Regions from separate parts of the Shewanella sp. Pdp11 genome, predicted to be linked through region 1. Evidence: predicted binding sites of a transcription regulator. Region 1 holds the regulator's gene; each other region holds the start of a gene.
The links. Region 1 encodes ArgR, which controls arginine synthesis, uptake and breakdown. Its sites were predicted from a motif close to ANTGAATANNTATTCANT; they were not measured.
Positions count from the first base shown of each region.

Region 1 (5,378 bases):
GCGTGAACAGTTGGGTGTGTGTGCCGAGGGGAACTTACACAGTGTCTATTTGATGTTTAATGCCAATGACAATGTCGAGTCGCAATTACGTCCCTGTCTTGCCAACGTTGCGCAGTATATTTATGAGCTGACAGATCAATACTCTGACAGTGCATTCAATGGTTTTGTGGGGATTGGCGCTAATTATTGGGATAGCCTCTACCCCAATGCTCGCCCTGAAATGCTCAAGCCTTTTCCTGCTATGCAAGTCGGCAGCCGCGAAGCGCCGGCAATTGAATATGATTTGTTCGTGCATATCCGCTGCGACCGTTACGATATTCTGCATTTAGTCGCTAATGAAATCAGCCAAATGTTTGAAGACTTAGTGGAATTAGTCGATGAAGAACGTGGGTTTCGATTTATGGATAGCCGCGATTTAACCGGCTTTGTCGATGGCACCGAAAACCCTAAGGGGCGTCACCGTCAGGAAGTCGCTCTGGTTGGCGATGAAGATCCAGAGTTTAAGGGCGGCAGTTATATTCACGTGCAAAAGTATGCCCACAATTTGAGTAAATGGCATCGATTACCGGTTAAAAAACAAGAAGATATTATCGGTCGCACTAAGCAAGATAATATCGAGTATGAATCAGAAGACAAGCCACTGACCAGCCATATCAAGCGGGTGAATCTTAAAGATGCGAATGGTCAGTCGATGGAAATCCTGCGCCAGAGCATGCCCTATGGTTCACTAAAAGAGCAGGGATTGATGTTTATTTCTAACTGCCGCACGCCTGAGCATTTTGAAAAGATGCTGCATAGCATGATGTTTGGTGATGGCGAAGGTAACCATGATCACTTGATGCATTTTACCAAGGCGATGACAGGCTCATCCTTCTTTGCCCCCGCATTGGATTTTATGCTGCAATTCGACGAATAAGCTTTCAATATTTGAGCAGATTCAGCATCAATGAAACGCACTTACGCTAACGCCTGAGTGCGTTTTTTTATGCTAATGCGCGGGAATCCATTTTTTGATATCGAGTTGCCATTGCTGGGCGGTGTAATCGATAAAGGCGCGCACCAGATTTTGCTGATAACTGCGGGACAAGTACACAGCCCACAGGGTTTGGCCTGGCGTCGTAAAGTCGGGCAACACTTCTTTAAGCTGGCCGCTGGCAAGGTATTGATTTGCTAAGTCGCAGGGCAAACGCACTATGCCATGTCCCCGCAGCGCCGCACTGACCAACACTCCCATATCGTTAGCCCTAAGATTCCCTGTAACTTTTACGTGCTCGGCTTGCAGCTCTTTCAGGAAAGGCCAATTTTGTTGCGCCGAGTGTATCAGGCAGTTGTGAGCCAGCAGATCTATCGGCTCGACAAGTGGTGTGTTGCTATCAAGGTAGCTTGGCGCAGCACAGATCACGGCATCTATAGTCATTAAACGCCGCGCAATCAAATTATCATCCGGCTGCTCGGTATAGCGCAATGCCACGTCGACTCGCTCATCTACCAATTGCGCAAAACTGTCCGACATCACCAGTTGAATGTTGACCTTAGGATGAATTTTAATAAAGCGATCGACAACATCGAACAGGCTGTGCTGTCCAAGGCCAATCGGTGTGGCGATACGAATACTGCCCACCAGTTCACTGTTATGGCTGTGGGCGCGGCTTTCCATGGCGGCAACTTCACTTAAGATCCGCTGGCAAAATTGCAGCGCTTCTTCGCCTTGTAAGGTCAGGCTGACGCTACGAGTGGTACGGTGGAGTAAGCGTAAACTAAGCCATTGCTCAATTTCTTGAATATGGCGGGATACCTGCAGGCGGCTGAGGTCTAAATGTTCGGCAGCTTTGGTAAAGCTGCCGCAGTTTGCGACTTCGACGAAACTGCGTATTGCGGCAATTTTATCCATATTAGTACCTCAAACTGAAACAATCATGCTCATTTATTGATGTTTATCACGTGAAACACTGCAAGTAAACTGGCTTCAATGTAAATCATCAGAGAGAGTTAACGAAATGAAAATCGCAATTTTAGGTGCAACAGGTTGGATTGGTGGTGCAATTTTAAAAGAAGCATTGAGCCGTGGGCACCAAGTAACAGCGTTAGTGCGTGATCCGAGCAAGTTATCTGTTACTGACGTGGCTGTGCATGCTGTGGATTTAGAGCAGCCATTAGTGGCAGAACCCTTCACTGGAGTAGATGTTGTCATTGCCTCTGTTGGTGGCCGCGCACAACAAAATCATGGCCTAGTGGCGAGTACGGTTCAGTATTTACTGGATGTGCTGCCCAACGCTAAGGTGCCACGTTTATTGTGGGTTGGTGGTGCAGGCAGCTTAGAAGTGGCACCGGGTGTGACTTTGGTTTCTAGCCCAGATTTTCCCGCTGCATATAAAGATGAGGCGTTAGCTCAGGGTGAAGCTTTGCAGGTATTCCGTGCGGCGCAAACTGCAATTAATTGGACCTTTGTGAGCCCAGCCGCTGAGATTTATCCTGGCGAGAGTGAAGGTCCATATCGCCTTGGTGGCGATAGCTTCTTTACCGATGCCAATGGTCGCAGCCGCATTTCTGTTACCGATTACGCTAAAGCCATGTTAGACGAAGCCGAACAGGGCACTCACGCAAATCAGCGCATCAGTGTGGCTTACTGATATCGCTACAGTTGAGTTAGATATAGTGAGTTAGATATTGTGCTGTAATCTGTAACGTAATCGGGACAACGACCAAATAATCAGCGCAAAATTGGACTGAAATGGGTACAGATGAAATAGAACAGGTCAGCAAGCTGACCTGTTTTTTTATTCTGCGTAATTGAATAAAGATTTGATGGTTTCTAAGGTATCGGCGATATCTTGGATGCTCGATGGACAAATAAAGATAGTGTCATCACCGGCAATTGTGCCCAAAATGCCTTCTGGTTTACCGATAGAATCCAATAAACGGGCAATCAGCTGCGCTGCACCTGGACTAGTTCGCACGACGATCATCGCTTGGTTATGATCGACGTCGAGTACCAAATTCTTCAGTGGGCTACCCGCAGTGGGTACGCCTAATTCGGCTGGTAAGCAATACACCATCTCTTGCTTAGCGTTGCGAGTCCGCACTGCGCCGAACTTGCTGAGCATGCGTGACACTTTTGATTGGTTAATATTACCAAAGCCTTCAGCTTGCAAGGCGGTGACGATTTCACTCTGAGAGCCAAAGCGCTCTTCTTTTAAAATCGACTTAAAAATTCTAACAAGGTCATCCTGATTCTTGGTCGTTTGCATAATATTATTATTCGTTATTCAAAAAAACAGGCCCATTTTGAATATTTTTAGAAAAATTGTCAACAAATAACCAGATTGGTTGAATAAAAATTCACTAACCCTCTGTGGTTAAGCATTTGCTGGGGGCGTAAAAATATCAATTTGAGTAATTGTTCTACATTGCTTCTATGTTATTCCGGAATTCTTTTGCCCCACGACTAAGGGATAATTGAAATTGTTGTGACATTCCAGTAATGTGACGCCAACGCAAATTAGATCCATGTCACACATATCCGAGAAATAACGGAGATAACTATGAAAGTTGCTGTACTTGGTGCTGCTGGTGGTATCGGCCAGGCTCTTGCCCTACTGTTAAAAACTCAATTGCCTGCGGGTTCTAAACTGTCTCTATATGATATCGCACCGGTGACTCCGGGTGTTGCGGTTGACTTGAGCCACATCCCAACTGCTGTTGAAATCAAAGGTTTTGCTGGTGAAGATCCAACGCCTGCCCTTGTGGGTGCTGACGTTGTGCTAATTTCTGCTGGTGTTGCGCGTAAGCCTGGTATGGACCGTTCAGATCTGTTCAATATCAATGCGGGTATCGTTCGCAACCTGATCGAAAAAGTAGCGGCAACTTGCCCTACGGCTTTGGTTGGCATTATCACTAACCCTGTCAACACCACTGTTGCTATCGCTGCAGAAGTGATGAAAAAAGCGGGTGTTTACGATAAGAACCGTCTGTTCGGTATCACGACATTAGACGTGATCCGCTCTGAAACTTTCATCGCCGAATTAAAAGGCCTGAACGTTGCTGACGTTAAAGTGAATGTGATCGGCGGCCACAGCGGCGTGACCATTCTGCCATTACTGTCTCAAGTTGAAGGCGTGACTTTCACTGACGAAGAAGTGGCAAGTCTGACAACTCGCATCCAAAACGCGGGTACAGAAGTGGTTGAAGCTAAAGCCGGTGGCGGAAGTGCGACTCTGTCTATGGGTCAAGCGGCTTGCCGTTTCGGTATGTCTCTGGTTCGTGGTCTGCAAGGCGAAGCTAACATCGTTGAATGCGCCTATGTTGACGGCGGCAGTGAGCACGCTGAATTCTTCGCACAACCTGTGCTGTTAGGCAAAAACGGTATTGAAAAAGTACTGCCTTACGGTGAAGTGAGTGCATTCGAAGCTAACGCTCGTGATTCTATGTTAGATACGCTGAAAGGCGATATCAAACTAGGCGTTGATTTCGTTAAATAATCTTTCGGATAATCTATTTAGATTATGACGAATTAAAAAACGGAGCCATTGAGCTCCGTTTTTTTATGCCTCAGTTTTACACTTGCTCAATTTAACTTAATCGATCAGCGACGCCTGGTGGGAATTTGGCAGTTATCGTCGCAGCGGGCTTTGCCCGTTAGTAGATAGGAGATGCGATATCTGTGTTTTGCGAATCTGAGATAGCACCAATCGGCCACAGTTTTAATCACGGGCAGGCGTAACAGTTGGATCCAAGTACGGGTACCTGTCAGTGCCCACGCTTTACAAGTGACATCTAACCCGAGTAACACTTCGCCTGTTGCGGTTTCGCCATGGAGAATCGTATTGGCGTAGTCTCTATCGATATGGCGGAAATGCTCGCTAAAATCGGGTGCATTTAAATCTTCAAGCCCAATCAAGTTTTTCGGATCGCGCGCTTTCAGTTGACGCATCTCGGCGCTACATAATGGACAATTTCCATCGTAAAAAATCCGCAGTTCCATCGGGTTCACCTCTGATGACTTGACCATAATACTTGATCAAAGCTCTTGGCTTGCGCACTTAAGCTTGGTTTTCTTTTACCCTAATACGCAGAATAAAGGGTTTTAGATCGCAGCTGATTTAAATCTAATGTGTGTCTCATTTGGCTTTTTATTAGGTTAAATTCAAACGAGTACAGTAACATCTTGGTTATTCATAAGGTTAACTTGATTGCTGATTTTTAAGCAAACAAGTTAAAGCCTGAGCAATGACGACTCAAAAGGATAGGTATGACATCTCCCATCATAATCACTGGCGTGGGTAAACGCATAGGTTACGCCTTAGCCAAACATTTTCTCGCCCAAGGTCAGCAGGTGATTGGTACTTATCGCAGCCATTACGCTAGCATCGATGAGCTTA
Region 1 is NZ_CP015194.1:4,830,900-4,836,277, reverse strand. It holds gene AYJ58_RS21260 (Dyp-type peroxidase) at 1-916, shown strand, start outside; gene AYJ58_RS21255 (LysR family transcriptional regulator) at 989-1,891, opposite strand; gene AYJ58_RS21250 (NAD(P)-dependent oxidoreductase) at 1,998-2,630, shown strand; gene argR (transcriptional regulator ArgR) at 2,778-3,248, opposite strand; gene mdh (malate dehydrogenase) at 3,543-4,478, shown strand; gene AYJ58_RS21235 (thiol-disulfide oxidoreductase DCC family protein) at 4,583-4,981, opposite strand; gene folM (dihydromonapterin reductase) at 5,249-5,378, shown strand, end outside.

Region 2 (5,378 bases), 320 kb from region 1:
AATAACGTACTAATGCGGCTACGGAGGCGTTCATTTTCTCCGAGCAGCGCATCACCATTGAGTACGCGGGAAATGCCCGGGTTTCGCTCGGCAAAAATCAGCAGGAGCTGTAAAACAAGCTGGCAGCGCTTCATGGTGTCTTTTTCGTCATCCATGATTAAATTGATGCGCGACAATAACGACTCTTCGATAAATTCGATTAAGCCTTCGAACATCCGTGCTTTACTCGGGAAGTGACGGTACAGGGCGGCTTCCGATACACCGACTTCTGAGGCCAGTTTCGCTGTGGTGATCCTTTGTCCTGGGTTGGTTTCTAGCATTTGCGCTAGGCATTGCAAAATATGTTCACGACGATTAATTTTTGGGCTTACAGCCATTGCAGTATCCTTGGCTCAATAACGACTTTGGGGATTATTTAGTGCCTGAATGGCCAAATCCGCCTTCACCACGATCTGAGCTGTCGAACTCATCAACGAGTTTGAATTGTGCTTGTACTACAGGAACAAACACCAGTTGTGCGAGACGATCGCCAATTTCTAAGGCGAATGGACTGTCGCTACGATTCCAGCAAGATACCATTAGAGGGCCTTGGTAATCAGAATCTATGAGTCCGACCAGATTCCCCAGTACGATACCGTGTTTATGGCCAAGACCTGAGCGCGGCAAAATCACAGCAGCCAGCCCGGGATCGGCAACATGAACGGCAATCCCCGTTGGAATAAGCACGGTTTCACCCGGTGCTATGGTCAAAGTCGTGTCGATCATGGCACGAAGATCCATGCCTGCACTGCCCGGTGTGGCGTAGGCAGGTAAAGGAAATTCTGAGCCGATACGGGAGTCGAGAATTTTTAATTCAATCGGTGTTTTCATGTATTTGTTTTTTCTTTCACTATCAACGAAAGTAATTGCCGTGCCAGCGTGAGTTTGTCAGTGGCGGGCAAATCTTGGCTACCTTGCGGCCAGAACACTCGCAGGGCATTGGCATCGGCATTAAAGCCAATACCTGCAACGGAAACGTCGTTTGCGGCGATCATATTCAAGTTTTTACGTTTGAGTTTATCGCGGGCGTAGGCTTCTACATCATGGGTTTCTGCGGCGAATCCCACCACAAAAGGACGGTTAGGTAAGCTCGCAACCGTGGCTAAGATATCAGGATTCCTCACCAGCGCAAGTTGCATTTCTTCTGCCGATTTTTTGATCTTACAGGTGGCAATGTCGCTAATGCGATAGTCAGCAACGGCAGCGCAACCAATAAAAATATCTTTTTTATCAAGGTTATCCATCACAGCATCGAGCATATTCTGCGCCGATTCAACATCAATGCGGGTCACGCCTTCTGGGGTGCTTAGACTCACTGGGCCAGAGACTAAGGTGACCGTTGCGCCCATATCTGCTGCGGCTTTGGCTAAGGCAAAGCCCATTTTTCCAGAACTGTGATTCGAAATGTATCTGACGGGATCAATCGCCTCACGGGTTGGTCCTGCGGTGATCAGCACCGACTGTCCTGCGAGTGGCTTAAATTCAACGGCGTCATGCGTGGCAAAAAATTGTGTAGCCAGTTCCGCTATGTCTAATGGCTCTAACATACGACCCGGGCCGACTTCACCACAGGCTTGACTGCCACTGGCGGGTCCCCAAAGTGTAAAGCCGCGGGATGCCAGGCTGGTTAAATTCGCCTGCGTCGCTAGATTACGGTACATCTGCTGATTCATTGCTGGACACAGGGCAATGGGCGCCTCTGTGGCAAGACACGTGGTGGTGATCAGCTCATCGGCCATACCGGCATTAATCCGCGCCAATAGGTTTGCAGTTGCAGGGGCAATGATGACGAGATCTGCCCAACGAGCGAGTTCTATGTGGCCCATGGCTGCTTCTGCCGCAGGATCGAGCAGGCTTGAGGCAACGGGATGCCCAGATAACGCTTGCAGCGTAAGAGGGGTGATAAATTCCATCGCACTCTGGCTCATCACCACACGCACATCACAGCCACGCTCTTTTAAGCGGCGGACTAAATCAGCGCTTTTATAGGCCGCAATACCGCCGCCAATGCCCAGCAGGACGTTTTTATTTGTCAGACTCACAGACATCATCCGAGATAGAAATAATGCCGCCAACGATACCACAAAGCGGTGAATTTTAGTGACTCTCCCAGTTCAAAAAATCTCGTCCATACTCAGTAAAGTGAAAATATGTGAGATGACAGGGAGGTCGCATGGGGATTAAAGATTGGCCTGAGGGGGAAGGTCCCAGAGATAAACTGTTACAAAAAGGGGCGGGGCAGCTGTCGGATGCGGAGTTATTGGCGGTATTACTGCGGAACGGTTTAGCGGGATTAAATGCGGTTGACCTTGCAAGGTCGCTTATTAGCGAGTTTGGTGGCCTCAGAAACCTGCTTTGTGCGCCTCGAAATCAGGTATGTCGACTTCCGGGCGTAGGACCTGTAAAATACGCCCAGCTTCAAGCTGCTGCCGAATTAGCGCGGCGTGTAGCGCAGGAAAATCTGCAAAGAGGTCAAGTTTTAACAAATCCCGATTTAACTCGGGACTATTTAATGAGACAATTGGCCGATCGCTCCTATGAAGTGTTCGCAGTTTTACTGCTGGATAGCCAGCATAGAGTGATTCAATTTGTCGAATTATTCCGCGGCACAATAGACTCAGCCTCAGTGTACCCACGTGAAGTGGTGAGCTTAGTGCTGGAGAAAAAGGCCGCAGCAGTTATAGTTTGTCATAATCATCCGTCTGGTATTGCCGAGCCCAGTCAGGCTGACCGACGAATAACTGAGCGATTAAAAAATGCGTTAGCAACCATAGACGTATCCTTGTTGGACCATATGGTTGTAGGTGATCGAGAGATAGTTTCTTTTGCAGAACGAGGCTGGATTAATTAATCTAACACTTGATCTTCACTCTGTGATCGTGTATAAAATGCGCCCTCTTTGTGCCTCGGGCGACGGCCATACGAGGCACATTAATGCTCGAGCGTTAAAATTGTTTTTGGAGAAGATTGACATGTCAAGAGTATGCCAAGTTACTGGCAAGAAGCCGATGGTTGGTAACAACCGTTCGCACGCAAAAAACGCGACCCGTCGTCGTTTTTTACCTAACCTACAAAACCACCGTTTTTGGTTAGAAGAAGAAAAGCGTTTCGTACAGTTACGTGTATCTACTAAAGGTATTCGTCTGATCGACAAAAAAGGTATCGAAGTTGTTGTTGCTGAACTTCGTGCTCGTGGCGAGAAGGTATAATAGATCATGGCTAAAGCTAAAGGTAATCGTGAGAAGATCAAATTAGTTTCTACAGCTAAAACTGGTCACTTCTACACAACTGAAAAAAACAAGCGTAACATGCCTGAAAAAATGGAAATCAAAAAATTTGATCCAGTTATTCGTCAGCACGTTATCTACAAAGAAGCAAAAATCAAGTAATCCTTGGTTAGTGTTTCGAGAAAAGCCCCTTATTTAAGGGGCTTTTTTTTGCGCATTTTTTAGTGGTTAGTCATCAAGTTGAGATAATTGCCTCGCAAACTTAAGCCGCTGAATCATCCCCTACGAAGTTAAAAAAGTGTGAACACTTGCTGAAAATATAAAATAGTGCAGTTCTAAGCACTTTAAATCATAAAAGCTGCACTTTGGTGAGAATAAATTCTTTATATGTGAATTAAAATGCAATACCATACGCGAAAGTTAGCGATTCATTCCTGGCATGTCATAGTGACGCTGCCAGCTTAAAAATGAGGTGTAAATAACGCGTGCGTACCACTGAACTGGTTGATGGATTTCGTCACTCTGCCCCCTATGTTAATGCTCACAGAGGTAAAACTTTTGTGGTCATGCTGGGTGGTGAAGCTTTGGCTCAAAATCACTTCCGCGCCATCTTAAATGATGTCGCCCTGCTGCACAGTTTAGGGATTAAAGTGGTGTTAGTGTATGGCGCTAGACCGCAGATTGATGCTGCATTAGCCGTCAACGGTATTGAACCTGCCTACCACGAAGGTGTGCGTATCACGGATGAAGACTCGCTCAAAGTGATCAAGCAAGTTGCGGGTGCACTGCAATTTGATATCACAGCGCGTTTATCTATGAGCTTAAGCAATACGCCGATGCAAGGCGCGCAAATTAACTTAGTGAGCGGCAACTTTGTGATTGCTCAACCTCTTGGTGTCGACAATGGTGTGGATTTTTGCCTGAGTGGCAAAGTGCGTCGTATTGATGTGCAAGGCTTAAAACGTCAGTTAGATAATCACTGCATCGTGTTGATGGGGCCGATTGCGGCTTCTGTGACGGGTGAAAGTTTTAATCTGACCGCCGAGGAAATCGCGACCCAGGTGGCGATCAAACTCAAAGCAGATAAGATGATCGGTTTTAGCTCACAGAACGGTATTCTCGATCGCAATGGCGATGTCATTGCCGAGTTGATGCCGAACGATGCGCAAAACATCATGAACAAGCTGGCCGAGCAAGGTTCTGCCTGCATTGGCACTATGGCTTTCTTGAAAGCGAGTATTGATGCTTGCCGCAATGGTGTGCCGCGTTGTCACTTAGTTAGCTACCTCGAAGATGGCGCTTTACTGCAGGAACTGTTTTCCCGCGAAGGGATAGGTACGCAAATCGTGACTGAGAGTGCCGAGCGTTTACGCTGTGCGTCGATCGCCGATATTGGCGGTGTACTGAACCTTATTCGTCCATTGGAGGAGCAAGGCATTCTGGTGCGTCGTAGTCGTGAGCAGCTTGAGATTGAAATTGAACAGTTCATGTTGATTGAACGTGATGGTTTAGTGATTGGTTGCGCTGCGCTTTATCCTTTTGAAGAGGACAATGCAGGCGAGTTTGCCTGTTTGGTGGTGCATCCCGATTATCGCGATGCCGACAGAGGGAGCCTACTGCTGAAGAACATTATCAATCAGGCCAGAAACCGCGGCTATTCACGCTTGTTTGCGCTGACAACTCGGAGCATTCACTGGTTCCTCGAGCATGGTTTTGTGATTGAAGATGTTGAAGCACTGCCACAGAAGAAAAAGCAGTTGTATAACTATCAACGCCGTTCCAAAATTCTCGCGCTCGATCTCTAAGCCGTTCTAAATCAATCCAATCAATGCCAGCCTAGTACTCATATTAGCGCTGGCATTTTTATTGACATAATATGTCTTTGTTGGCAGATTAAGACTTCACTGCACGGGAGATACTGCCAATGAGTCCTCAATTTTTTGAACTCGCCCCTTTAACCCAAACCTCTATCTTTAGTTTTATCGTCTTATTGCTCGGTTTAGCGGGTATCTTGCTGATGTTATGGCTAAAAAATATGCCAAAGATAGCGAAGTCAGCGAGTTTAGGCATATTGCTGGTGATGATGGGCGGATTTTCTTGGGTCTTTTATCA
Region 2 is NZ_CP015194.1:174,242-179,619, reverse strand. It holds gene slmA (nucleoid occlusion factor SlmA) at 1-377, opposite strand, end outside; gene dut (dUTP diphosphatase) at 412-870, opposite strand; gene coaBC (bifunctional phosphopantothenoylcysteine decarboxylase/phosphopantothenate--cysteine ligase CoaBC) at 867-2,090, opposite strand; gene radC (RadC family protein) at 2,213-2,890, shown strand; gene rpmB (50S ribosomal protein L28) at 3,012-3,248, shown strand; gene rpmG (50S ribosomal protein L33) at 3,255-3,428, shown strand; gene argA (amino-acid N-acetyltransferase) at 3,752-5,071, shown strand; gene AYJ58_RS00815 (PH domain-containing protein) at 5,191-5,378, shown strand, end outside.
Region 2: a site for ArgR is predicted at 3,655-3,672, ahead of argA (amino-acid N-acetyltransferase). Genes of this name have one in related genera too.

Region 3 (5,378 bases), 570 kb from region 1:
GCTATTTCATGGTCCGGTGGGTACGCTGCAAGCACTCACTGATTACTGCGAACATCTAGAAAAGCGACGACGGCACTTTGCGGCAAGCTGTCAGCACTTTCACAGCAACTAACTGTAATCCTGCTTAACTAAACCAATCACTGCCCATGTGTTTTATTGGGTGGGTTAGCATGTCTTAAATACACTATTTTTAATGAGTTAGCTCATTTTTATGCCTTAGCTTGAGCCCTTCAACTTTTGATGACTCTCATTTAAGCAATTTTAGCTCGTACAAGTTGTAGATAAACCAAAAGTGCATTATGTTGTTGATCTAAAATGGATGGCCAGATTTTTTTTCATCACTCGTGGCCTTTGGCCACTGGGACGTCAAACGCTAACGCGTTTTTCCGCCCGTGTTCTTTGCGTTAGGTGTCAATAGCAATTCATCTCATGGCTTCTCAAATGTATATGAAAAAATTAAGTGAAATAACAAGAACGGAAGTTTTTTTTACTTCATCTCTGCATCATGCGTATGTCAGCGATCGTGAACCGCTTCAAACGTTGTTAATCAATAAGCTAGGTTTGGATAGTGGTGTTGAAATAATAGATAGTGGCTATGAAATATGTTTATTCAGAGATTTAGCGAAAGAGGGATATATTGGTCGTGAAGATAAGTCGTTTGAGAAACAGACATTCGATAATGTGTTTGTTCTTTCTGATGAATCAATCGTATTGGTTGAGGCCAAAGCAAACCAAAAATTTAGCCCTAATCAAATCGAAAAGATGGTTCTTGCTAAAGAAATGATACAGAGTAGTGAGCTACCTTGGAATCAAGTTTATCTTGTAGGGTTGTGCTCATCGAAATACAGGCCTAAAGCAACTACTGTTAGGAATTTCGACGCCGTTATTACTTGGGCTGAAGTTGCGGTATGTTCAAATGAACACAGAGCTGTTTTTGAACGAGCCGATAACATTTACAATGACCGCGCAGCGCACAGCTAACAAAGTTGTAAACGCGAACAAAAAACAGTTGGCTTTGTTCGTGCCTCACAAAATTTTAGCCAACAATTTTTTGCCGATTACAACGCCGTTATCGCCATAGAAATTTTTATCCGAAATTCGCCTGATGCAGCCGAGGTTCTGACACGCTTTTGTCCCAAAGTGAGTTGTGTGCTGTCGAGTGGAGATTGTACGATTAAGTCACGCTATATAATCAAATCAGCCAGTTCGTGTATGAGTTAGTGCAAAAAGGGGAGTCAGTTAATCTGACTCCCCTTTTTTGGAACGCTTGTTGGACTTACATTAAAACCTACGTTAGGCCCAAACTAGCGTAATGTTAGAACAATAAATGCGCTACACCCGCGATAACAGGCAGAGTCACTAAGGTACGTAGAATAAATACCATGAAGAGCTCAACAAAATTGACGGGGATTTTACTGCCGATAAGTAATGCACCCACTTCACTCATGTAGATCAATTGAGTCACAGATAGTGCTGCAATTACAAAGCGGGTCATATCCGATTCAATCGAACTGGCCAGAATCGACGGAATAAACATATCCGCAAAACCCACCACAATTGTTTTAGAGGCTTCAGTCGCTTCAGGAATATGCAGTAATTCGAGTAATGGAATAAACGGCATACCCAGATAGTTAAAGATCGGCGTGTGCTCGGCAATAATCAGCGCCAAAGTACCAATGGCCATGACGACAGGGAGAATGCCAAACACCATATCGACAACGTTTTTAAGGCCTTCATTCAATACGCCTTTGATACCACCAGCACTGGCAGCTTTTTCTAAGGCTTTATCAAAACCCCAAGAGAAAGCATTGCGATCCGCGGGGATCAACTCATCATCTGGCGTGCGCGGGGTATCGTCTATGTAGTTGTCTTTCTTCCACGATAGCGGTGGCAGCTTAGGCACAATCACAGCGGCGGCAAAACCGGCGAGACACACAGTCAAATAGAAGGGCACAAACATGTGCTCTAACTTAACTTGCGAGATCACGACTAGGCTGAAGGTAATCGATACTGCCGAGAAGGTTGTGCCGATAACCGCCGCTTCTCTTTGGGTATAAAAACGGGCTTCGTATTGTTTGCTGGTCAGCAAAATTCCCACACTGCCATCACCTAGCCATGAGGCCATACAATCAATTGCGCTGCGACCCGGTAGATTGAACACGGGGCGCATGATTTTGGTTAATAGTGTGCCAAACAGTTCGAGCAGACCGAAGTTCAGCAGCAGCGGCAACAACATACCCGCAAAGATAAAAACAGAAAACAACACGGGCAGTAAGTCATTTAAGACTAATGCACCAGTGCTTGTGGAGTTAATGGCCTCTGGGCCTAAGCCTAAATAGGTCAGTACGACAAACACTGCACCTATGATCCGTGTGACCAACCATAATGGACTGACATTTAATAAGGCATTAAGGAAGTGATTCTGGGCCACAAACTTAGGCTTAAATGCTTTTGACAGCGAAGAGGCCAGCGCCGTAACCACGATAATTATGGTTACTATAAGGGTTAACACGCCGCTCAATGCGCCTTGCAGTGCTTTAGAGATAATCGCGATAGGAATAGTGATCGCATCGTTGTAACTGATAGGGGTCATAAATAACAACAGACCGATCAGTGAAGGGACGATAAAGGTGAGTATCGTCTTAATGTTTCGATTTTTATTTTCAGTAGCCAATTTTGTACACCTTAAAGTACGAGTCGTACATGGTAAATTTGAATTAATAGCCGCACGTAACACGCTGTTGACGCCAATTAAGGTGCATTTAAATTCAACTCAAAAACGAGAATGGGGAAGATTACTCGCTTAGCTTGTCTATGTAAAACGATTCGCTAGTTAGTTTGATATAAGCAGCAAAACAGCATAGTTATTTTACTTAAGTTGTCGGTGATATTAGGTCGGTGCTTTCGGGTGGATACAAGTAAAAACTCATTATAAACATTGTGTTAAGTATTCTTGTTTCTGGTGGGTTAATTCTTTGTGTGGTGTTGTAGTTAAAACGATTGAGATGTTGTTTCTGCACGAAAAAACATCAGTAACTTTAGCCTTACAGCCCTATTAGTTGGTTTTTTGTGCGATTTAAGCGGGCTATCGTGATAACACTTTCTACATGGCGTGGGCAGCAAGGCTTTACGGCTACCACTGTGATGCTCAGTCTATTTTGCTGCTCGGCACATTTTTATGCGACAAGCAGTTAAATCTGCTCAGTGAGATGAGTGATCTACCTCAGCATCCTGATGCTTTAGGTGTTGACTAAATAGTCGCTAATAACGATGAAAGTAAAAATATTATTCATAAAGCGGATACCCGCCGCTTTAAATCTTCTCATTTCCATGTAAGTTAGTATCACTCCTATCCAACTCAAGTATTCATGACGACAAAAGTAGAGAAGATTAAGATTAAAGGCGGTTCGACATTGGCCATTAAGTTTGGTTTTCTGGGGATCTTTGGGCTTCTAATCGGTATTGTGATGACTGTTTTAGGATTCGATGATGTCGAATCCCATCGCTTTAATTTTTTAAATTATACCCTTAGCGAATTGGGGACTTATGGTCACTCGTCTTTTGCTGTGATCCTTAACGGGGGATTGTTTTTTGGCAGCTTAAGTCTTGTGTTTTATTGTTTGTCTTCGTTACAGCAGGTGATGTCTTTTTGGGGATATCCTTTCTTTATTAGTTTGGCGTGCACTTTTTTAGCCTTAGCGAGCGTGGGATTATTTCCGGTGAACGTGTATCACCTGCACGTTTTAGGGTTGAAATGGTTTTTCTATCTGGGAAGCTTAAGTGCAATTTTCTACTTAGCCTGGGTCTGTCTCGGCAAGTCTTATTTTGGCCGTTGGACTGGGTTATTAGCCCTCATTGTGCTGTGCAGCATGATGACGTTTCTGTATGCGCCGCAATTGGATTTAGGTTTGACCGAAGGCGATAGGCCGTTTTATCAGGAGATGGTATTGCAGCTGCCGCGTCCTAGTTTGTGGTGGCCAGCCCTACTGGAATGGATAGGGCTGGGGAGTCTATTGTGCTGGACCACTGTGCTGCTTTTCAGTCAGTTACACTCCAACCAAGATCGAACCAGCCAAGAGTCATGCACAGATCAAGAGTTAGGCTAGGGAGTCGCATGCATAGCAAGGCCCGCTTCTCCAAACCAATAGCCGTTACACTGGGTTGTCTCTAGGTTCGCATCGCTGCCAATAGCAACGTTTTGAGCATTTTCAGACGTGTTAATCGCATCGACCAAGCTATTGGCTATGGTGATGCAGTCAAAGCTACTGGGTGATACCCGAAACACATCCACGCCCATCTTTACCATGGTTGCTATTTCACTGCGTAAATCTAAACAGCTAGCGGATTGGGTTTGGATCCCATTGAGCCTGAGTAAAGGCTGCTGCTCTTGGGTTTGCGCGAGTAGCCCTTTGCTGTATTCACGGCACACAGTTTCACAATGATCTTTGGTGAGTTGTTTGTGCCTAGCGGTAAAGCAGCGCGCCGAATGGGCGAGGGGCAAATAGCCGTGGCCGAGCACTTCCACCTCAAATGATGGCTGCTCTTGAATCACTTGTTGTAACCAAGCCTTAGATAGCTCCACTGGCATCACAAACCTTTGCATCCCAAATCGTTGCAAAATGTCTAAACTGGCGCGATTGTAGTTATTGATACTCGCGCCGCAGACGAAGGGCAGCTTGTGCTCGTTGGCGAGATAGACTGCCGCCATATCGTTCGCTTCAACGATAAATTCGCCGTTATCGACCTGGCGTTTCAGCTCAGTGTATTCCGATGGCGCTTCGATTAACGCCAGCGTTGATATCACCACTTCTTTACCCGCCTGCTTAAGCATCTGTGCCAGTTCGAGATAATCGCCCCACTTGAGTTCACGTCTGCGGCTGCAAACGGCCTCGCCTAAATACACTAAGGGAATTTGGCTGGCGGCGACTTGCTGATAAAAATCAGTGACCTGTTGTTTTTGCCAGCAATACAACAGCGGGCCTAGGGAAATATGCATAACTTATCCTTTGTTAATCTGGCATTAACCTTTATTGCCAATCACGCTCGTAGGCGCCAAGTGTGGTGATTTGACCCTCGGAAACTTTTGCAAGGGCTTGTTCCCAATGGGGTTGGTTTTGGCTTGTTGAGTACAGTTCGGGGTTATCTCGATAGGTGTCTATGGCTTGGCGCCAAACTCTCGTAACTTGCTCAACATAGGCAGGGCTGCGTTGGCGGCCTTCGATTTTTAGCGACACTATGCCCGCCTTAGCGAGTTCTGGCAGTAGGCTTAAGGTATTCAAACTGGTTGGTGATTCGAGTAAATACTGCGGCGAATCTTGATCTTCCGTGATGTAACGGCCTTTACATACCACGGGATAGCCCATCTGTTCATCAAGGGC
Region 3 is NZ_CP015194.1:4,256,293-4,261,670, reverse strand. It holds gene AYJ58_RS18745 (transposase) at 1-112, shown strand, start outside; gene AYJ58_RS18740 (hypothetical protein) at 442-981, shown strand; gene AYJ58_RS18735 (YjiH family protein) at 1,316-2,674, opposite strand; gene AYJ58_RS18730 (hypothetical protein) at 3,369-4,106, shown strand; gene AYJ58_RS18725 (U32 family peptidase) at 4,103-4,996, opposite strand; gene ubiU (ubiquinone anaerobic biosynthesis protein UbiU) at 5,028-5,378, opposite strand, start outside.
Region 3: a site for ArgR is predicted at 2,756-2,773, ahead of AYJ58_RS18735 (YjiH family protein). Genes of this name have one in related genera too.